3 regions of the Nonomuraea sp. NPDC004702 genome follow, and region 3 is predicted to be linked to each of the others. Evidence: riboswitches for the same ligand, from Rfam matches in the RefSeq annotation. Region 3 holds a riboswitch; each other region holds the start of a gene.
What was found. Region 3 has a riboswitch for cyclic di-AMP ahead of ACWEJ6_RS15075 (C40 family peptidase). Riboswitches for the same ligand answer to the same signal wherever they lie in the genome.

Region 1 (6,986 bases), on a different contig from region 3:
CGAGGGACGCCTCCAGCCGGGCCAGAAGGTGCTGGTCAACGGCGCGTCCGGCGGCGTGGGCACGTTCGCCGTGCAGCTCGCCAAGGCGCTGGGGGCGCACGTCACGGGCGTGTGCAGCGGGCGGAACGCGGACCTGGTCCGCTCGCTCGGCGCGGACGACGTCATCGACCACACCAAGGAGGACTTCGCGGCCTCGGGCCGGCGCTTCGACCTGCTGCTCGACGTGGCGGGCGGCCGCCGGCTGGCGGACTGTCGCCGCGTGCTGACCAGGAAGGGCACGTACGTGCTGGTCGGCGGGCCGGCCGGCCGCTGGGTGCAGCCGGCCGGCCACATGTTCGCCGCGCTCGCGTCGGGGCCCTTCGTCCCGCAGCGGATCGTCAGGGCGGACGTCGTCCGCTGCGGGAGCAACAGGGCGAACCTGCTGACGCTGACCGGGCTGATCGAGCAGGGCGCGGTCACCCCGGTCATCGACCGGACCTTCCCCTTCGGCGAGCTCCCGGCGGCCGTCCGCTACCAGGAGGAGGGGCACGCCCCGGGGAAGGTCGTCGTCACAGGGTCGCGGTGAGCATGGCCGGGGCGGGGGCCTTCTGGAGCTGCTTGTAGTCGGCCCAGCGCTTGACGCCCTTGGGGTCGGGGCGTACCGCGCCGACGAAGGCCTGCCTGCGCCACTGCGACAGGCGTTCCTCCTTCACCACGTCGCCGGTGTGGGGGGAGTGGACCATGTAGCCGGGCTTGGAGATCATGCCGACGTGGCCGAGGCCGCTGAAGAACACCAGGTCGCCTGGCTTGAGATCCTTCCAGGCGATCTTCCTGGAGAAGGCGCCGTACTGCTCCGCGGCGGTTCTGGGGAGCTCGATGCCGGCGTCCTCGTAGGCCCGGAGCATGAGGCCCGAGCAGTCGTAGCCCCGTTCGCTGGCGCCGCCCCACACGTACGGGGTGCCGCGCTTGTCCATGGCGTATTCGAGGGCGACCTTCCAGGCCGGTTTCGGCGCGTGCCGTTCCTGGACCTGTTTCACCTGGGGGCCGGTGAGGGTGATGGAGGGGGTGGGGGCGGCCGGAGCGGCCGGAGCGGCGGGAGCCGCGGGGGCGGCAGGCACGAGACCTGCTGCGCCCGCTGCCACCGCCACAAGGATGGCGATGCTAGACAGGGGACTGTCCTTCCACGTGGCCGACCGGGTTAGCTGACGGGCTCGGGCCTGGAAGTAGCCCTACGGCGGCTCCTCGGGGGGAGGCGCAGCCGATTCGCCCCGGGGGGAAAGGTGGGTCCCCGGCTCCACGCAGCGGCTGCGCGGATTAGGCTCGTCGGACTCTAACGAAACGGTCAAAAGGTCGCAATCCCCCCAAAACGGATTGTCCGGTTGTTGAGATGATGTGTTCGTCAGCCGAGACGAGCCGGTAAGGTACCGCCCATGGAGTCGCGTAACATCCGCCTGGCCGTCATCCCCGGGGATGGCATCGGCGCCGAGGTCGTAGCCGAAGGGCTCAAGGTCCTGGAGGCCGTGGGCACGAAGATCGAGCCCACCCACTACGACCTGGGCGCAGCCCGCTACCACCGCACGGGCGAGACCTTGCCCGACGCGGTGCTCGAAGAGCTGCGCGGCTACGACGCGATCCTGCTCGGCGCCGTGGGCGACCCCAGCGTGCCGCCCGGCATCCTGGAGCGCGACCTGCTGCTCAAGCTCCGGTTCGAGTTCGACCACTACGTCAACCTGCGGCCGGTCAAGCTGTTCCCCGGCGTCGAGACCGCGCTGGCCGGCGCCACCGCCGAGCACATCGACATGGTCGTCGTCCGCGAGGGCACCGAGGGCCTCTACGCGGGCACCGGCGGCGTCATGCGCCGCGGCACGCCGCACGAGATCGCCACCCAGGAGTCGCTGAACACCGCCCACGGCGTCGAGCGCGTCGTGCGGTACGCCTTCCAGAAGGCTCAGTCGCGGCCCCGCAAGAAGCTCACGCTCGTCCACAAGACGAACGTGCTCACCTTCGCCGGCGACCTCTGGCAGCGCACGGTCAACCGCGTGGCCGCGGAGTTCCCCGACGTCACCACCGACTACAGCCACATCGACGCGGCCTCGATGTTCTTCGTCACCCAGCCCGAGCGCTTCGACGTGATCGTCACCGACAACCTGTTCGGCGACATCATCACCGACCTCGGCGCCGCGATCGCCGGCGGCATCGGCCTGGCGGCCAGCGGCAACATCAACCCCGAGCGCACCTCGCCGAGCATGTTCGAGCCGGTGCACGGCAGCGCGCCCGACATCGCCGGTCAGGGCAAGGCCGACCCGACCGCCACCATCCTGTCCGTGGGCATGCTCCTCGACCACCTCGGCCTGCACGCCGAGGCCGCCAAGGTCGAGCAGGCCGTGGCCGCCGACATCGCCGAGCGGGTGACCGGCCGCGCCGGCCGCACGACCAGCGAGATCGGCGACGACATCGCCGCGCGAGTAGCCGGCTAGGACCGCCTAGCCCCGCACGCGCCTGGCGGTCCGGACACGGACTGCCAGGCGCTTTTTCGCGTTCGCCGGATCTAACCACCCCAACTGCCTCTTGCTATCCCAAATCGCGAGACACTAGGAAGTACGAATACTGCTCGCGGGCAGTAGCTAACAGAATCAGCTTTCGAAGTCGCAGATTCGTAGAGAGAAGGACCTCCGTCATGACCATCGCTCAGAAGCTCAGCTTCGACGTGCAGCATTCCGACCACGCTCGCACCGCGGCCGAGCGGGAGCAGGTACTGGCGAACCCCGGGTTCGGGCAGGTCTTCACCGACCACATGATCTCGATCGACTACACCGACGGCGAGGGCTGGCACGACGCCCGGCTCATGCCGTACGGGCCGCTCTCGCTCGACCCCGCGACCTCGGTCTTCCACTATGCGCAGGAGCTGTTCGAGGGCCTGAAGGCGTACCGGCAGATCTCCGGCTCGATCGCGACCTTCCGGCCGTACGCGAACGCCGCCCGCTTCAACCGCTCGGCCGAGCGCATGGCCATGCCCGAACTGCCGGAGGAGGCGTTCGTGGAGTCGCTGGAGCTGCTGGTCTCGGCCGACAAGGAGTGGGTGCCGACCACCGAGGGCCACAGCCTCTACCTGCGCCCGTTCATGTTCGCCACGCAGGCCGGGCTCGGCGTCAACTACCCGTCGAAGACCTACAAGTACATGGTGATCGCCTCGCCGGCGGCCTCGTACTTCAGCGGCGGCATCAAGCCCGTCTCGGTCTGGCTGTCCACCGAGTACACGCGCGCCGCGCCCGGCGGCACCGGCTTCGCCAAGTGCGGCGGCAACTACGCCGCCGCCTTCGTCGCCCAGCGCCAGGCCGTCGACAACGGCTGCGACCAGGTCGTCTGGCTCGACGCCCACAAGCACGAGTACGTCGAGGAGATGGGCGGGATGAACCTGTTCTTCGTCTTCGGCAACAAGCTCGTCACCCCGGCGCTCACCGGCACCCTGCTGCCCGGCATCACCCGGGAGTCGATCCTGGAGATGGCCGGCGACCTCGGCCTGGAGGCCGAGGAGCGGCTGGTCTCGGTGGACGAGTGGGAGTCCGCCTGCGCCTCCGGCGAGCTGACCGAGGTGTTCGCCTGCGGCACCGCCGCCGTGGTGACGCCGGTGGGCTCGGTCAGGGGCGACGACCGCGCCTGGACCATCGCCGACGGCACCCCCGGCCCGGTGACGATGCGGGTGCGCGAGGAGCTCGTCGGCATCCAGTACGGCGCCCGTCCCGACACCCGCAACTGGATCCACAAGATCGGCTAGAGCCGCGCGGACGGCCGGCGTCTCAGGCGCCGGCCTCCGTCAGGGCCGCGGTGTCGACGTGGAGGTTCCACGGGTCGGGCAGGAACACCGGCTCGCCCAGGGAGACGACGTTCTCGCTGCGGTAGCGCGGCCCGCCCGGCCCGCCGAACAGTGTCACCAGCCGCTGGAACGGGTCGATCACCAGGTAGAGCGGCACCCCGCCGCGCGCGTAACCGCCCGTCTTGACGAAGTGCACGTCGTACGTCGTGGCCACCGAGACGACGTCCACGAGCAGGATCGTCGAGGCGCCGTGGACGGCGTGCTCCTCGTGCAGACGCGGCCGGCGCGGGACCACCGCCAGGTCGGGCACGTAGAGATCGTGGCCGGGGCCCAGGTAGACGGTGATGTTCGGCCAGATCTCCCAGCCCCGGACCGCCGCCGCGGCGGCGAGCTGGAACAACGTCCGGGACAGGATCGTGTTGTGCTGCCAGGTGCCCGGCTCGTTCACCACGATCCGGCCCTGGACCGTCTCGATGCGGAACTCGGGGAACAGTTCGCGCACGGTGCGGTAGCGCTCTTCCAGGGGCCTGACCATGCCGCCGTCCTCATGCTTTGCCGGGGGTTTCCAAAGGATCACTCAGAGTAACGGCGGCGGCGTCCCGCGATCTAGTGGTTCTTCCTGATCATCGTGATCCCGTCGGCGACCGGCAGCATCACCACGCTCACCCGCGGGTCCTCGATCACCAGGTCGTTGAACTCGCGGATCTGCACCGTCGTCGTCTCCGAGCGCGCCGGGTCGGCCACGTGGCCGCTGCGCAGCGTGTTGTCGGCCAGCAGCAGGCCGCCCGGGCGCAGCCGCTCGACCAGCAACTCGTAGTAACCGGGGTAGTTGCCCTTGTCGGCGTCGAGGAAGGCCAGGTCGATCGGCTCGTCGAAGGCGGCCAGCGTCTCCAGGGCGGGCCCGAGCGTCAGCGAGACGCGGTCGGTCACGCCCGCCCGCTCCCAGTAGCGCCGGGCGATGGACGTCCACTCCTCGCTCACGTCGAAGCAGTGCAGCCGCCCGCCGGACAACCCCCGCGCGATGCACACCGACGAGTAGCCGGTGAACGTGCCCACCTCGACCGCCACGGCCGGGGCCGTGAGCTGGGTCAGCATGGTCAGGAACCGGCCCTGGTCGGCGGAGATCTGCATCCTGGCGGCGTCGCCCGTCGCCTCGGCGGTCTCCCGCGCCAGCTCGTCGAGCAGGGGGTCGGGCGGGGTGGAGTGGTCGAGGATGTACCGGCCCACCGCGGGGTCGAGGAGGTTCGCCTTCATGAAGGTCATTCTCCCCTCACAGCGTTCTCTCATCGTCATCAGGTACCAATGAGGGAGCCGCCCCGGGCGGCTGTCCGGAGAGTGGTTCCGGCGTTGGTAGGGTCTGCGCGATCGGTGAGCTGGAAGTGGGCGGATGATGAAGCGGTTGGTTGCGGTCGCGGTCGCGTGTGCGGCGCTGGTGATGCTCGGTGTGCTGGCCTTCTCGGAGCCGGGTGAGACGGCCGGGTCGGTACGCCTGACCAGGCAGCTCGACGGTTCGATGGTGCTGGCCGACAGGTCCGGCGACGCCCCCGTGCTCGACGTTTACGAAGACTTCGACTGCCCGATCTGCAAGGAGATGCACTCCAAGGTCGACGGCACGATCCAGAAGCTGGCCAGGGAGGGCAGGCTCAAGGTCGTCTTCCACCCCGTGACGATCTTCCAGGACGAGCCCATGCGCTCCAACTCCATCAGGGCCGCGGCCGCCGCCCGATGCGTGCCGGAGGAGAACTGGCTGGCCTTCAGGGACGAGCTCTACGCCATGCAGCCCGCCCCGCACGGCTCGGCCTCGGGCTTCACCGTGCAGGAGCTGGTGGCCGCCGCCAGGAAGGCCGGCGCCTCGGTGGACGAGTGCGTGACCTCCCAGTCGTACGCCAAGACCCACCTGGCGGAGACCTCGAAGATCCACATCCAGGGCACGCCGACCGTCCTGCTCGACGGGCAGCAGCTCGGCAATGAGGTGTTCGACCCGGCGGCGCTCGAACGCGCCGTCACCGGGGGCGCCGGCGTGCAAGTGTAAAGGTCGTGTCCACAAGCTGAGACCGATGTGCCAGATGGTGAATCCCTGTGGCAGACTGGCAGGCACCATGTTCTACGGTCTGCTCATTATCGGCAGGCGCGCTGGCTGACACAGGGACACCGCCAGCGCGCAGACCTCTCACGTCCGTGAGGGGTCTTTTTGTTTTCCAGGACACGGATCCGAAAGAAGAGACTTCATGGCCGACGACCGCTTCCACGTCTACGACACGACCCTGCGCGACGGCGCGCAGCAGGAAGGACTCAACCTCACCGTCGTCGACAAGCTCGCCATCGCACGGCAGCTGGACAGCCTGGGCGTCGGTTTCATCGAGGGGGGCTGGCCGGGCGCCAACCCCAAGGACACAGAGTTCTTCAGGCGCGCTCGAACAGAGCTCGACCTGAAGCACGCGCAGCTCGCCGCGTTCGGCGCGACCCGCCGGGCCGGTGTGAAGGCCGCCGACGACCCATTGGTAGCCGCATTGCGCGAATCCGGCGCGCCGGTCGTGACCCTTGTCGCCAAGAGCCACGACCGGCACGTGGAGCTGGCCCTCCGCACGACTCTCCAGGAGAACCTCGCGATGATCCGCGACACGGTTTCTCACCTTCGTGCGGAGGGACAGCGAGTCTTCCTCGACGCCGAGCACTTCTTCGACGGCTACACGTCCAATCCAGCCTACGCGCTGGAAGTGCTGCGGACCGCAGCCGAGGCCGGGGCCGACGTCATCGCCCTGTGCGACACGAACGGCGGCATGCTGCCCGACGAGCTGGCCGAGACCGTGCACGCGGCCGTCCAGACCGGGGCCCGCGTCGGCATCCACTGCCACGACGACACCGGCTGCGCCGTCGCCAACACCCTCGCCGCGGTCAAGGCGGGCGCCACGCACGTCCAGGGCTGCGCCAACGGCTACGGTGAGCGCTCGGGCAACGCCAACCTCTTCACCGTCGTCGCCAACCTCCAGCTCAAGCGCGGCTTCGACCTCGTGCCGCGGGAGGCGCTGGCGGACATGACCCGCATCGCCCACGCGATCACCGAGGTCACCAACGTCACCCCCAACTCGCACGCCCCCTACGTCGGCATGTCCGCCTTCGCCCACAAGGCCGGCCTGCACGCCAGCGCCATCAAGGTCGACCCCAACCTGTACCAGCACATCGACCCGGCCGC
Region 2 (6,986 bases), on a different contig from region 3:
CGGCAGCCGGTCCATCGTCGCCACCGGGGACGAGGCCCGCAGCTCGGTCGCCAGCCCGTCGAGCAGCACGGCGAGCCCGCGCAGCTCGGGCACCCCGAGCAGCGCCTCGATCGCCTGGTCGGCGCCGGAGACGAGGTCGTCGTCGACGCCCCGCCAGCCGGTGATCGCCAGCTCCCGCAACCAGACCCGGCACCCGGCCAGCAGGTTCTCCGGCACGCCGCCGGACGCCGCCCCGCCGCCCGGCCCGCCGCCCACGGACGCCGCCCCTGTTGTGGCGTCCGTGGCGGCGGCCGGCGGCCAGGGTGCGCGGCTGCGGCCCAGAGCCTGGTCGAGGCGGGCGAGTAGGGCGTCGTGCACCGCGCCGAACAGCGCGGCCCGCCCGCCGGCCAGCGCGGCCAGGTGCTCGTCGGCGACCGACCCCGCGGTCACCTTCTCCACCGCCTCGCCCAGCCGCTCGCCGAGCGGGGAGCCCGCGAGCGCGCCGGCCAGCGCGGCCAGCGCCGCGGCCGGCTCCTCGGCGACCCTGGCGAACCCGTGCCCGAGCGCGCCGTCGAACCCCGTGGCGAGCGCGAGCGCCTCCGCGACGCCGGCCGGCCCGTCGCCGGCCAGCTCTCCGAGCTGTACGTCGAGCATCAGCCCACCTTTCCCGTCTCGGGCCCCATCGCCGGGAACCAGTGGAGCTCGGCCAGCGGCTCGGTGCTGTCGGGCACCTCCAGGTAGGCCAGGTGGCGCAGGAACCGGCTGAACACCACGGCCGCCGGGGTGCGCTGGGGGGCGCCGTTCAGCGCGCTCATCAGGTGGCCGCCCTCGGGCACCTCGACGCGCAGGTAGCGGGCCACCCGGTCGAGGCCGTACTGGAGCACGGCCTCGTCGGCCAGCAGGCGGATGTGCTTGCACGCGTAGCCGTGCAGCGCGCCGCACGGGCGGTTGTTGTTGGTGCTGCAGCTCAGGTCGTGGGTGCCGGCGGCGATCGAGGAGACGTAGACCCGCTCGATGTCGGACCCGCTCGACACGACCCCCTGCAACCTGCCGTCAGCCAGCTCGACGAAGGGCACCTTCGCCAGCTTGCGCGGCTGGACCGGCGGCACCACCCGCACGACGCTGCGCTGCTCCCACGCGGTTTCGTCCGCGTCCAAGGTCTCGACCTCCAGTCTGACGGCATGCTCGCGCCGACAGCCAACTCCGATGGGCTTGATCAACAGACCCGGAAATCTACCGGAGGCCACCGACAGACCGGACGTGAACGATCATTCACATGAAGGTCGAGCACGCCGGAGGCCGTGCGCGGGCTCGCACCCCGCGCACGGCCTGCGCCGCTCAGGAGGTGGCGGCCGCCCAGGTGGGGTGGTCGCCGGGGCCGAGCTCCACGAAGCCGGGCAGCTCGCGCAGCGCCAGCTCGGCCCCGCCCGGCGTGTACGTCGCGATGATCCGCAGCGGCCGCCAGCCGGTGTTGAAGGTGGAGTGCAGCGTGCCCTTCGGGATGTAGATCGCCTCACCGGCCCTGACCGGGAACTCCGGGTCGTCGCCGACGGTCTGCCGCCCCTCGCCCTCGATGACGTAGAGGACCTCGTCGGAGTCGGGGTGCAGGTGGCGTTCGTGGCCCTTGTTCGGGTTGATGATGACCTCGCCGAACGTGGAGGACGCGCCCGGGACGGCGTCGGGCGTCACGTGCCATTTGATGGCCCCCCAGTCGAAGATCATCGTGGGCAGGGCGTCCGGTCGTCGGTGCATGGCGGGTTCCTCCCGGTCAGAGCTGCTTGAAGGCGCGGACCTGTTCGGCGATGGCCCGCTCGGCGGGCAGGCGTTCCATCGAGGACGCGCCGAAGAACCCGGCGACGCCGACCGTGCGCTGCTGGATGTGGCGCACGTCGTCGGGCTCGGCGATGGGACCGCCGTGGCACAGCACGATGACGTCGGGGTTGACGGCGACGGCGGCGTCGCGCATCTCCTGGATGCGCACGGCCGCCTCGTCGAGGCCGATCGCGGTGACGGCGCCGATGCTGCCCTTGGTGGTCAGGCCCATGTGCGGGACGAGGATGTCGGCGCCCGCCCGCGCCATGGCCGTGGCCTGCTCGGGGGTGAACACGTAGGGGGCGGTGAGCAGGTCGCGCTCGGCGGCCAGCCTGATCATCTCCACCTCCAGGTCGAAGCCCATGCCGGTCTCCTCCAGGTTCGCCCGGAAGACACCGTCGATCAGGCCGACCGTCGGGAAGTTCTGGACGCCGGTGAAGCCCATGTCCTTCAGCTCGTCGAGGAAGCGCGGCATCAGCCGGAACGGGTCGGTCCCGCACACCCCGGCCAGCACCGGCGTGTCCTTGACGACCGGCAGGACCTCCCCCGCCATCTCCACGACGATCGCGTTGGCGTCGCCGTACGGCATCAGGCCGGCGAGCGAGCCGCGGCCGGCCATCCGGAACCGTCCGGAGTTGTAGATGATGAGCAGATCGACCCCGCCCGCCTCGGCGGACTTGGCCGACAGCCCGGTGCCCGCGCCGCCGCCGATGATCAGCCGGCCGGCCTCCCGCTCGGCGCGCAACCTCCGTAGTGCCTCGTCGCGTCGCATCAAGCCCCCTTCTCGATCAGCCGGTGCAGCCGGTCGGCGGCCGCCACGGCGAACTGCGCGTCGTTGATGTCCTGGTCGCTCTGCACGACCTCGACGGCGGTGCCCGCGACGGCCGCGAGCACGGCGTCGAAGCAGGCCGCGTCGGCCGCCGGGTCGTGGAACGGGCCGCCCTCGACGTCGACGGCCGAGACGCCGCCGCGCGGCACGAACAGCGTGACCGGCCCCGACGCGCGGGCCAGCCGCTCGCCGATCGCCCGCCCGATCTCGGCGTTCTCGGCCGGAGTGGTGCGCATGAGCGTCACCGTCGGGTTGTGCACCAGGAGCTGCCGTGACCTGAACCGTTCCGGCACGGTCTCCATCGGGCCGAAGTTGACCATGTCGACGGCGCCCAGGCTGACGACCTGCGGGATGCCGGCCCGCCCGGCGGCGGTCAGGCGGTCGGGGCCGGCCGACAACACGCCGCCGACGAGCTCGTCGGCCAGCTCGGTGGTGGTCAGGTCGAGCACCCCGGCGAAATGGCCGCCGGCCGCCAGCGCCTCCATGGCCCGGCCGCCCGAGCCGGTGGCGTGGAAGACCAGCACCTCGTAGCCCAGGGACTCCAGCCGGGCCCGCGCGGCGTCGACGGCGGGCGTGGTGACGCCGAACATCGTGGCCGCGACAAGTGGTTTGTCCTCCCCGGACGGCTCGGCGCCGGCGTCGTAGGAGGCGGCCATCGCGCTGATCGCGGCGGCGGCGTTGGTCAGGATGCGGCGGGAGACGGAGTTGACGCCCGCGACGTCGACGACGCTGTACATGAGCGTCACGTCGGTCTCCCCGACGTAGGCCGAGACGTCGCCGCTGACCATGGTCGAGACGAGCAGCTTGGGCAGGCCGACGGGCAGCGCCCGCATGACGGCGGCGGCGATGGAGGAGCCGCCGCTGCCGCCGAGCGCGAGCACGCCGCTCAGCTCGCCGCGGGCGTGCAGGTCCTTGGCCAGGGCGGTGGCCCCGGCCGCCATGGCCGCGAGCGCGGCGCCGCGGTCGCCGGCGCTCCTGAGCCGGTCGAGGCCGGTGCCCGCGGCCCGCGCGACGGCCTCGGCGGGGACGTCGGCGGCCAGCGCCGGGGCGCCCATGACGCCGGTGTCCATGAGGACGACGCCCTGGCCGGCCCGGATGATCAGGTCGCGGACGAGGGCGTACTCCTCCCCCTTGGTGTCGAGGGTGCCCAGCAGCAAGACCGCCATGTCAGACCTCCTACGATCGGCCTTCCGACCTTACCCCGGCGATCTCCGCGTGGCGGATGCCCAGGACGTCCACGCCGTGCTCGGACAGCGGGCGGGAGCCGAAGATGCGGCGTTCCTCCTCGGTGATGGCGACATCGTTGATGCTGGCCTCCCGGCGGCGCATCAGCCCCGAGGCGTCGAACTCCCACTGCTCGTTGCCGTAGCTGCGCCACCACTGGCCGGCGGCGTCGCGGGACTCGTACTGGAAGCGCACGGCGATGCGGTCGCCGGTGACCGCCCACAGCTCTTTGCGCAGGGCGTAGTCCAGCTCGCGGGCCCACTTGCGGCGCAGGAACTCCGCGATCTCGGCGCGGCCGGTGACGAACTCGCCGCGGTTGCGCCACACGGAGTCCTCGGTGTACGCGAGCGCGACGCGCTCGGGGTCGCGGGTGTTCCAGGCGTCCTCGGCGGCCTGGACCTTGATCCGGGCGGTCTCCTCGGTGAACGGCGGGACGGGCGGGCGGGTCATGGGCTGTCCTCTCCGATCGAGAGAACGGGCGTTCTCCCGGGTTGTGCGCTAGCGTAGAGAACGACCGTTCTCCGCGGCAAGCACCTGGAGGGGTGTCATGGATCACGAGCAGCGGCTGCTGGACGCCGCGGGCGACCTGTTCTACCGCCGCGGCGTGCAGGCGGTCGGCATGGACGAGATCCGGGCCGCCTCCGGCGTCTCGCTGAAACGCCTCTACCAGTGTTTCCCGTCGAAGGAGGCGCTGGTCGTGGCCTATCTGCGGCGGCGCGACGAACGCTGGATGGCCTCGCTCACCGCGTACGTGGCCGAGGCCGGCGACCGCATCCCGGCGGTCTTCGCGTGGCTGGAGCACTGGTTCACCGAGGACGACTTCCGCGGCTGCGGGTTCGCCAACGCCTTCGCCGAGCTGGGCGCCGGTTCGGCCGTCGTCCGCACGGCGGTGCGCGAGCACAAGGAGCGCCTGCGCGCCTACCTGCGCTCGCTCGCCGAGGAGGCCGGAGCCGGGGACCCCGGCCTGCTCGCCGAGCAGCTGCTCACCCTGATCGACGGCGCCACGGTCACCGCGATGATCTCGGAGGAGCCGGGCGCGGCCCGCTCGGCCGGGCAGGCCGCGGCGGTCCTGATCCACCGGCACCGGCGGCCCTGAAACGCGAAAGAGCGCACTCCCCGCGGGGAGTGCGCTCTTCGCTCGGCAGGATCAGGCGGCGTACGACGGGTAGCCGTAGCCGACGACCTGGGAGGTCGGGCGGACACGCTGCTCGACCTTGCCGTTGCCGGTGTTGCCCTCGATCGTGGAGATCGTGCCGTCGCCGTTGTCCTTGACGACGAAGCCGACGTGCTGGATGTCGTTCAGGCTCTTGCTGCCGCTCCAGGAGAAGAAGACGACGGCGCCCGGCTTGGCCTCGGTGCCCCAGCGGTCGTTGGCGGCGAACCACTTGGCGTGGGTCACGGTGTAGGCGTCCCAGCCGACCTGCGGGCGGGCGCCGGTCTGCTCGCCGACCCAGGAGACGAACATCGAGCACCAGGGGGCGTTCAGGTACATGGCGCGGTTGCCGCCGTCACGCGCGGCGGTCTCGGCGGCGCGCTGCGAGTCGGCGTACCACTTCTGGAACTTGGTGCCGCCGCCGTTGGCGTCCTCGGAGGTGCCGACCTGGGCGCGGGCGGTGGCCAGCACCTGGGCGGCGGTGACGTTGACCTTGCCCTTGGCGCTCTCGTCGGCGGCGCGGTGCTGCGCGACGAGCGGCTGGGCGGCCACGCCGGCGACCTTGGCGGTCTGGGTGGCGGTGTGGGCGGTGGCGTGGGTGGTGTCGGCGTTCACTGCCGCGTGCGTGCCGAGCACGCCGGCGACGGCGGTCGCGCCGAGAGCGATCTTGGCGAGGTCGAGCTTGTAGGCACGGTGAAGACGGTGCTTGGCCATGAGGGTGTTACTCCTTGAGCTTCCGTGCCGCTTGCCGGGTTAGCTGACGGGTTCGGGCGGGAAGCTGCCCTACGGCACCACGGTGCCGATTCACCCCATTGGACACATGGGTCCCCGGTTCCGCGCACAGGCGGATTCAGCGGTCTCTTGGTCAGGCAAAGGGCTGACGCATCGTCTTCCCGGGCCCGGGAAAGGGCCTGAAGGTATATGTGCGACGCCCGGATGCGGGGATTTCCGCATCGACTCTGTACAACACGGGTCCCGCTTGGGTAATTCCCAGGCAATGCCATCCCTACCTGGGACGACTCCCCGTTCGGCTGTGTACAACCAAGCTACCCGGCGAGTAATTCCCAGGCAAATGGAGGCAATGCATTCGACGCTGCGTGGGAGAAACGCTACGCACCGAATCGCTTCACGCCACGTGCGCCTTTATCGCCACACTCGTGAGCGCCAGCAACAATTCCAGATCGGGCTCGGCGTCGACCTGTACGGCGACCCAGGCGCGGTCGCGGCAGGCATGGACCTGGTCGCACGCCCGCAGGTACGGCTCCAGGCGGCCGATGGCGGGGGCGGTGAGCCGTACGTGGATCTCGTCCCGGCCGGCCAGGCGCAGGATCTCGGTTCCGTGTACGGCGAAGGTGACCTGCTGACCGGTGCCGCTGACGTTCAGCGACGGCCAGGACCGTAACTCCGCGACCGCGCGGACCACGTAGGGCCCGCGTCGCGTGGGCTTCCGCCGCCAGGCGGAGATTCCTGCCACGCTCCAATGCTGAGCCACGGCTCACCCCGCCGTCAGCCCCCGTTCCTGAACCGTTATCCCCTCGTGAACGGGCGCGTCCGGGGTCTGACCGGCACGATTACGGACACCTGACCGATACGTATTGACGCTCCCCCAGGCAGAAGCTACCGTCGATTCACAACTTAAAGGAAACTTTCCTAATAGTTTCCCCAGAAGTCTCCCATCCCACTCCCCACACACCCCCCAACGGATGTCGGAGCGACATGAAACACACCATTCTGAGCAAGGTCCTGGCGGGAATGGCGGCGTTGGCCCTGCCCCTCACCGCGGCCGTGGCCGCCCCGGCGCTCGCCTCCGCCAGCACGGTGGCGTACGCGGCGGCCTGGGCCCCGTGGACCGCCTACACGGCGGGCACGGTCGTCACCTACAACGGCGTCGACTACGTCTGTCTCCAGGCGCACACCTCCCAGCCCGGCTGGGAGCCGCCGAACGTGGCGGCGCTGTGGAAGGTCTCCGGTGGCGGCGGCAGCGACACG
Region 3 (6,986 bases):
AAGCTCTGCTTCGCCACACTCCGCGACGGCGGCGCCGACCTGCAGGTCATGATCTCGCTCGACAAGGTCGGCGAGGAGTCGCTGGCGGCCTGGAAGCGCGACGTCGACCTGGGCGACCACGTCGGCGTGACCGGCGAGGTCATCACCTCGCGCCGCGGCGAGCTGTCGATCCTCGCCGACAGCTGGCAGATCACCGCCAAGTGCCTGCGCCCGCTGCCGGAGAAGCACGTCGGCCTCACCGACCCCGAGGCGCGGGTGCGTCAGCGCTACGTCGACCTCATCGTCAACGACGAGGCCAGGAAGATGGCGCGGGTGCGCAGCGCGACCGTGCGCGCGGTGCGCGACTTCTGGCACGAGGAGGGCTACCTCGAGGTCGAGACCCCGATGTTGCAGCCCATCCACGGCGGCGCGACGGCCCGGCCGTTCAAGACCCACATCAACGCCTACGACATGGAGCTCTACCTCCGCATCGCGATCGAGCTCTACCTCAAGCGGCTGGTGGTCGGCGGCGTCGAGAAGGTCTTCGAGATCAACCGCAACTTCCGCAACGAGGGCGCCGACTCCACGCACAACCCCGAGTTCACCATGCTTGAGGCCTACGGCACCTACCTCGACTACAACGACATCGCCGACCTGACGCAGCGCATGTACCAGAAGGCCGTCGTGGCCGCCCTGGACACCACCGTGGTCGTGCACGACGGCGTCGAGATCGACCTCGGCCTGGAGAAGTGGCCGCGGGTCCGGCTCTACGACCTGGTGTCCGACGCCGTGGGCGAGGAGATCACCACCGAGACCACCCTTGAGGAGCTGCGGAAGATCGCCGATCGCCGCGAGGTCCACTGGGACGTCAAGTGGGGGTCGGGCAAGCTCGTCCAGGAGCTGTTCGAGGCGCTGGTCGAGCACACGCTCGTGCAGCCGACGTTCGTCATGGACTACCCGCTGGAGACCTCGCCGCTGGCCCGTCTCCACCGCGACAACCCGCTGCTGACCGAGAAGTGGGACCTGATCGGGTTCGGCACCGAGCTCGGCACCGGCTACTCCGAGCTCAACGACCCGATCGACCAGCGCCACCGGCTGGTGGAGCAGTCGCTGCTGGCCGCGGGCGGCGACCTTGAGGCGATGCAGCTCGACGAGGACTTCCTGCAGGCCCTTGAGTACGCGATGCCGCCCACGGGTGGCATGGGCGCCGGCATCGACCGGATGATCATGGCCTTCACCGGCAAGAACATCCGCGAGACCATCCTGTTCCCGCTGGTCAAGCCCACCCACTGAGCCGCCGTCCGGCGCCCCGCGCACGTGCGGGGCGCCGGTCCGGACGGTCAGGGCACCAGCACCAGCCGTCCGCGCAGGCCGCCCTCCGCCAGGCGGGCGTGGGCGTCGGCGGCCTTCTCCAGCGGGTACGTCCCGGCCACGCGTAGCGTCAGCCGTCCGGCCTCGACCAGGCGCACCAGCTCCGCGAGCTGCCGGGCGTCCGAGCGGAACAGCACGGTGGCCACGTCCGTGCCGCGCAGCGCCACCGGCGCGACCCCCGACGCGAGCGCCACGAACGCTCCGCCGTCCCGTACGGCGTCGAGCGCGGGCAGGCCCAGCACGGCCGCGTCCACCACGGCGTCCACACCGCCGGGCACCTGCGCCCGTACGGCCTCGGCCAGGTCCTCCTCGCGCGGGACGAACCATTCCGCTCCGAAGCCGCGTACCAGCTCCTCGTCCGCGGCGCCGGCGGCGGCCACCACCCTGACGCCGCGCACGGCGGCCAGCTCCACCAGGTAGCCTCCGACGGCCCCCGCCGCCCCCGTGACCAGCAGCGTGCCGCCCGGCCCGACGCCGGTCCGGTCGAGCGCCTGCCAGGCGGTGAGCCCGTTCAGCGGCAGCGTGGCCGCGTGGACGGGGCTCACGCCGCGCGGCGCGCGGGCCACCGCCGGGGCGTCCAGCACGACGTACTCGGCCTGCGCCTTGTACGGCAGCTCCAGCCGCGCGCAGAGCCCCACGACCTCCTCTCCCACGCTGAAGGAGGTTCCCAGGCCCACCTGGTCGACGGTCCCCGCGGCGTCGAAGCCGATCCCGTACGAGTCGAGCTTCCTGGCCAGCCCGTACGAGACCAGGGCCCCGGACGCCACGGCCAGGTCGAAGGGGTTGACCCCGGCCGCGGCCACCTTGATCCGCACCTGGCCGGGCCCCGCCACCGGCAGCGGCGCGGACACCAGCCGGGGAGCGCCGGAGCCGCCGATGAGTGCACGCATGTTCGTCATGCCCGTGACCCTAGGAAGAGTTACTCTCTTTCAGTAAGTAGGCACCTGGAAGTGCGTAACACACAGCGAGGAGTGAGACGGTGGCCACCACGACGGCGGCGCAGCGGCGTGACCAGGCGAGACTCGCCTTCGACGCCTACTTCGCCGAATGCCCTTCCCGCAAGCTGCTCGACCGGCTCAGCGACAAATGGGTCACGCTGGTGCTCAGCTCGCTGGCCTCCGGCGAGCGCCGCTACAGCGACCTGGCCCGGCACATCGCGGGGGTCAGCCAGAAGATGCTCACCCAGACCCTGCGCGGCCTGGAGCGCGACGGCCTGGTGGCGCGCCGGATCACGCCGCAGGTGCCGGTGCGCGTCGACTACGCGCTCACCCCGCTGGGCCAGAGCCTGATGCCGCTGGTCACCGCCATCAAGGCGTGGGCCGAGGAGCACATCGAGGACGTCGAGGCCGCCAGGGAACGCTACGACGCTACCGCCTGAGCCGCACCGGCAGCCGGGCCAGCCCGCGCAGCACCACGTTCTCCTTGTACGGCGGATCCGGATCGGCGGCCTCCATCTTCGGCGCCGCCGCGGCCAGCGCCGACAGCGCGATCTCGCCCTCCATCCTGGCCAGCGTCGCGCCCAGGCAGAAGTGCAGGCCGAGCCCGAAGGCCAGGTGGCGGCCGGGCTCGCGGCCGGGGTCGAACCGGTCGGGATCGGCGAACGCGGCGGGGTCGCGATTGGCCGCGCCGATCGGCACGAGCACGGCCGAGCCCGCGGGCACCGGCGTCCCGCCCAGTTCCCGGTCCTCCAGCGCGATCCTGGAGGTGAGCTGGACCGGCGGATCGAAGCGCAGCACCTCCTCCACGACCTCCCTCGGGCGCTCGGCGGCGCGGTGCAGCAGGTCGTGCCGCAGCAGGTTCAGCACGCCGTTCGCGATGAGGTTGACGGTGGTCTCGTGGCCGGCCACGAGCAGCAGCACGCAGGTCGCCAGCAACTCGGCCTCGGTGAGCTCCTCGACGTGTGCGAGGGCGCTCAGGAGGTCCTCGCCGGGACGCTCGCGTCGCCGTGCGATCAGGTGGCGGAAGTAGTCGCGGAACTCGTTCCTGGAACGCTCCGTTTCCGACATGAGGGCGTCTGTCAGCATCGGGTCAAGTCCGCGGGCAAGGGCCTCGCTCCATCCGCGGAAGCGGTCGTGGTCCTCCGGCGGCACCCCGAGCATCTCGCTGATCACCATCACCGGCAGCGGGTACGCGAAGCCGGAAATCAGCTCCGCCTCCTCCGGCAGCCGCCCGATCAGGTCGGCGGTGATCGCCTCGATCCGCGGCCTGAGGCGGGCCACCATGCGCGGCGTGAACGCGCGGCTGACCAGAGCACGCAACCGGGTGTGATCGGGCGGGTCCATGAGCAGGAACGACCTGCCGGGCTGACCTGCCTCTTCCTGCGCGGACGGGGACGTTCCGTGACCGAACCCGGGGTCGCGCAACACGGCCGCGCACCACTCGTACGTGGTCACGACGAGCAGCCCGCCGCGCGTTCTGAAGATCGGCCCGGCGGCTCGCAGCTCGCGATATCGGACGTACGGATCGCGCACAAATTGCGGATCCGAGGGATCAAAACCCAGCACGTCGGTGGCGCTCATCGGAGGTGGAACCGGGCCGCCGAATTGATCGTTTGGACCGTTCATAGCGGACCACGGCGTGCCAACATATGCGGAGTACGTCACATATAAGTGATCATGTCAATAGCACTGGTCAAGGGCGCCGATTGTGGCGCTTGACGACCTTTCCGCGATGCGTTTACCTTCACCGAGACGAGCGGCTTTGCTTCGCCTGAAAGGTCCGAGTTCTGCTGTTTGGGGGAGGGCTCCCGGTGGATGTGCTCACAGAAGGCGTTGAGCTGAGCCACGCGGATTTGGCGTTACTGGCCGAGCTGGCCAGGGGAGTGACGGTCGATCGGGTCGGCAGGCGGCTGGACATCAGCGGACGGACCGTACGGCGCAGGCTGAGGGGCATCTGCGACCGCATCGGGGTGGCCACGGCGATCGAGGCCGTGGCATGGGCGGCGCGCCGCCAGCTCATCTAGCGGCGCTCATCTGGTGGCGCTCATCATCCAGTGACGCTGGGCGAACCGGCGCTGGGCGAAGTGGCGCTGGGCGAACCGGCGCGCGGGTCAGTCCGCGATGCGCACGCCGCCGGCGAACGGCCGCCCGCCGATCGGGGCGACCCGCACGACGTCACCCGTCCGCGGAGCGTGGACCATCATGCCGCCGCCGATGTAGATGCCGACGTGGTGCAGGTCGCTGTAGAAGAACACCAGGTCGCCGGGGCGCAGCTGGTCGCGGCTGACCTGCCTGCCGGCCGTCCACTGGTCGCCGGTGTAGTGGGGGAGCGAGATGCCCACGCGCTGGTAGGCGGCCATCACCAGCCCGGAGCAGTCGTAGGAGCGCGGCCCTTCGGCGCCCCACACGTACGGCTTGAGCTGCTGGGTGAGGGCCCACTTGACGGCCTGGGCGGCCTTGCCGTCGCCGATGACCGGCAGGTTGACGCGCACGGCCCGGGTGCCGGGACGGCCCGCCTCGCCGACGGCCCGCCGGTAGAGGTTGCTCTCGACCTTGGTGACCAGCTTGGTGATCTTCGAGCGCCTGCTCTCCAGATCGGTGACGAGCTTCTGGACCTCGGCGATGCGGGTCTTGGCGCCGGCCCTGGCCCGCTCGGCGGCCTCCATGGCCCTGGCGAGCTGGTTGACCTCCTCGCCCTGCTGCTGTTCGAGCGCGTACGTGGTCGCGGCCCGGTCGAGGAAGGTCTCGGGGTCGCCGGACTGGGCGAAGGCCAGGGCCTTGTCCAGGCCGCCGGTGATGTAGGCGTTCTGGGCGAGCAGTGAGGCCCTGGCGCGCTTGGCGGCCAGGTCGGACTCGCTGGTGGCCAGGATCTTCTGGGCGGAGTCGTTGGCCTTCTGGGCGGCCTTCAGCCGTTCGCGCTGCTCGTTGTACTGCTCGGCCAGCGTCTCGATCTCTTCGTGCAGCTTCTCCACCTGGTCGGAGAGCTCGGAGAGCGACGGCTTCGGGTCGGCGGCGGCGGAGCCGACGGGGACGGCGAACAGCATCGCGGCGACGGTGACGCCGATGACGCCGAGGCGGTGTGCGCGCCTGGCCTGCTCCTGGGGGCGGGCGTGCCTGCCCCCGGACGTCCCCGAGCGGTCGAACGTCCGCTTCACCAACCGAGCTCCTCTCATCGACGCCGGCCGGGTTAGCTGACGGGTTCGGGCCGGAGCAGCCCTACCGAGATGGTCGGATTCACCCCAAGTGGTGGCGCCAGGTGCTCGCCGCCGTTGGTTCCCCGGCTTCCCTTGCGGGAATTGGGCGTGTCTTTCCGCGCGCATTACGCGGAGAACATCGTCGCTGGACACTAATGCACTCCGGGTTCACGCTCAACCGGAACTGCCGAGTCTGTAGAGGTTTCACAACTGAAGGGTCACAAGGTGATCTCGTGGGTAGCCGTACGGAAGCGGGCTTCTGCACCTTTTGTCCAGCATTCGGGGTGCTGAGGTCTGGAGGAAAGCTCCAAGTCGGCCCGTGTTCACCTGACCACGGGATGTGATGAGATGCCCGAGACGTGGGATTTAGGGCCGAGCCGTAATGAGATCTGTACCCTGGAGAGCCATGGAGCAGGTGGCCGAAGTGGCAGTCCCCGAGACCGCGGTCGTGGTCAGGCGTGCGCGCACGCCCGACGTGCGTGCGATCAGGCGTCTCGTGGACACCTACGCGGGCGCGGGGCCGCGGCTCCTGGAGAAGGCCACGGTCACGCTGTACGAGGACGTCCAGGAGTTCTGGGTGGCCGAGCGGGGCGGGGAGGTCGTCGGCTGCGGCGCGCTCCACGTGCTCTGGGAGGACCTCGCCGAGGTCCGTACGGTGGCCGTCGATCCCGCGTGCCGGGGGCTGGGCGTGGGGCGGCGGATCGTCTCGGCACTCGTCCGGCAGGCGAAGGATCTGGGACTGCGGCGTGTATTCTGTCTGACTTTTGAGGTCGACTTCTTCGCGAGGCACGGTTTCCGCCCCATCCAGGGCACACCGGTCTCACCCGAGGTCTACGCCGAGTTGCTGGCCTCGTACGACGAGGGTGTGGCGGAGTTCCTTGATCTGGAACACGTCAAACCGAACACCCTTGGCAACACCCGCATGCTGCTGCATCTGACATCGGGTGACGCGGACCTTGACCACTTGGAAAGGTGATTGTTGATACCTATGTCGATACGTTGGGCAGCACAGGCATGTGTCCTGACACGTGCCACATGCGCACTCGAAGCGAGGTGACACGGTGAGCACCGGACAGCCGCCGTACCCACAGGACGATTCCGGCGAGAACCCCGAGTACGGCCAGCACCACGGCCGTCGGCCCGGTGAGCCCGACCCGGACGTGACTGTGGTCGGCTACCGGGCGGACGATGCCTTCGGCCAGCCCCCATACGGTCAGCAGCAGCAACAGGGCTATGGCCAGCAACAGCAGTACGGCCAGCAACAGCAGCAGTACGGCCACCAGCAGGGCTACGGCCAGCAGCCCCAGTACGGCCAGCAGGCCGCCCCGGGTCAGCAGGGCTACGGCCAGCAGCAGGGCTACGGCCAGCAGCCGCAGTCCTCGGGCCAGCAGTACACGCAGCCCGGCTACGGCCAGGAGGCCCAGTACGGCCAGCAGGCCGCCTCGGGTCAGCAGGGCTACGGCCAGCAGCCGCAGTCCTCCGGCCAGCAGTACACGCAGCCCGG

Region 1: another riboswitch for cyclic di-AMP. It lies ahead of ACWEJ6_RS01555 (C40 family peptidase); the one in region 3 lies ahead of ACWEJ6_RS15075 (C40 family peptidase).
Region 2: another riboswitch for cyclic di-AMP. It lies ahead of ACWEJ6_RS07845 (CHAP domain-containing protein); the one in region 3 lies ahead of ACWEJ6_RS15075 (C40 family peptidase).

The regions. Positions count from the first base shown of each region.
Region 1 is NZ_JBSGCE010000001.1:307,078-314,063, reverse strand. Features, by position in the region: gene ACWEJ6_RS01560 (NAD(P)-dependent alcohol dehydrogenase) at 1-565, shown strand, start outside; gene ACWEJ6_RS01555 (C40 family peptidase) at 549-1,097, opposite strand; cyclic di-AMP (ydaO/yuaA leader) riboswitch at 1,152-1,310, opposite strand; gene ACWEJ6_RS01550 (3-isopropylmalate dehydrogenase) at 1,410-2,456, shown strand; gene ACWEJ6_RS01545 (branched-chain amino acid aminotransferase) at 2,657-3,754, shown strand; gene ACWEJ6_RS01540 (Uma2 family endonuclease) at 3,777-4,328, opposite strand; gene ACWEJ6_RS01535 (O-methyltransferase) at 4,400-5,047, opposite strand; gene ACWEJ6_RS01530 (DsbA family protein) at 5,181-5,825, shown strand; gene cimA (citramalate synthase) at 6,022-6,986, shown strand, end outside.
Region 2 is NZ_JBSGCE010000004.1:185,980-192,965, forward strand. Features, by position in the region: gene ACWEJ6_RS07810 (hypothetical protein) at 1-633, opposite strand, end outside; gene ACWEJ6_RS07815 (hypothetical protein) at 633-1,136, opposite strand; gene ACWEJ6_RS07820 (cupin domain-containing protein) at 1,318-1,731, opposite strand; gene ACWEJ6_RS07825 (phosphoenolpyruvate hydrolase family protein) at 1,748-2,563, opposite strand; gene ACWEJ6_RS07830 (Tm-1-like ATP-binding domain-containing protein) at 2,563-3,786, opposite strand; gene ACWEJ6_RS07835 (nuclear transport factor 2 family protein) at 3,797-4,294, opposite strand; gene ACWEJ6_RS07840 (TetR/AcrR family transcriptional regulator) at 4,392-4,940, shown strand; gene ACWEJ6_RS07845 (CHAP domain-containing protein) at 4,992-5,711, opposite strand; cyclic di-AMP (ydaO/yuaA leader) riboswitch at 5,726-5,863, opposite strand; gene ACWEJ6_RS07850 (luciferase domain-containing protein) at 6,124-6,471, opposite strand; gene ACWEJ6_RS07855 (glycosyl hydrolase family 18 protein) at 6,714-6,986, shown strand, end outside.
Region 3 is NZ_JBSGCE010000009.1:229,841-236,826, forward strand. Features, by position in the region: gene lysX (bifunctional lysylphosphatidylglycerol synthetase/lysine--tRNA ligase LysX) at 1-1,272, shown strand, start outside; gene ACWEJ6_RS15055 (NADP-dependent oxidoreductase) at 1,320-2,249, opposite strand; gene ACWEJ6_RS15060 (winged helix-turn-helix transcriptional regulator) at 2,330-2,728, shown strand; gene ACWEJ6_RS15065 (cytochrome P450) at 2,718-3,821, opposite strand; gene ACWEJ6_RS15070 (helix-turn-helix domain-containing protein) at 4,100-4,312, shown strand; gene ACWEJ6_RS15075 (C40 family peptidase) at 4,400-5,443, opposite strand; cyclic di-AMP (ydaO/yuaA leader) riboswitch at 5,450-5,601, opposite strand; gene ACWEJ6_RS15080 (amino-acid N-acetyltransferase) at 5,889-6,458, shown strand; gene ACWEJ6_RS15085 (RDD family protein) at 6,544-6,986, shown strand, end outside.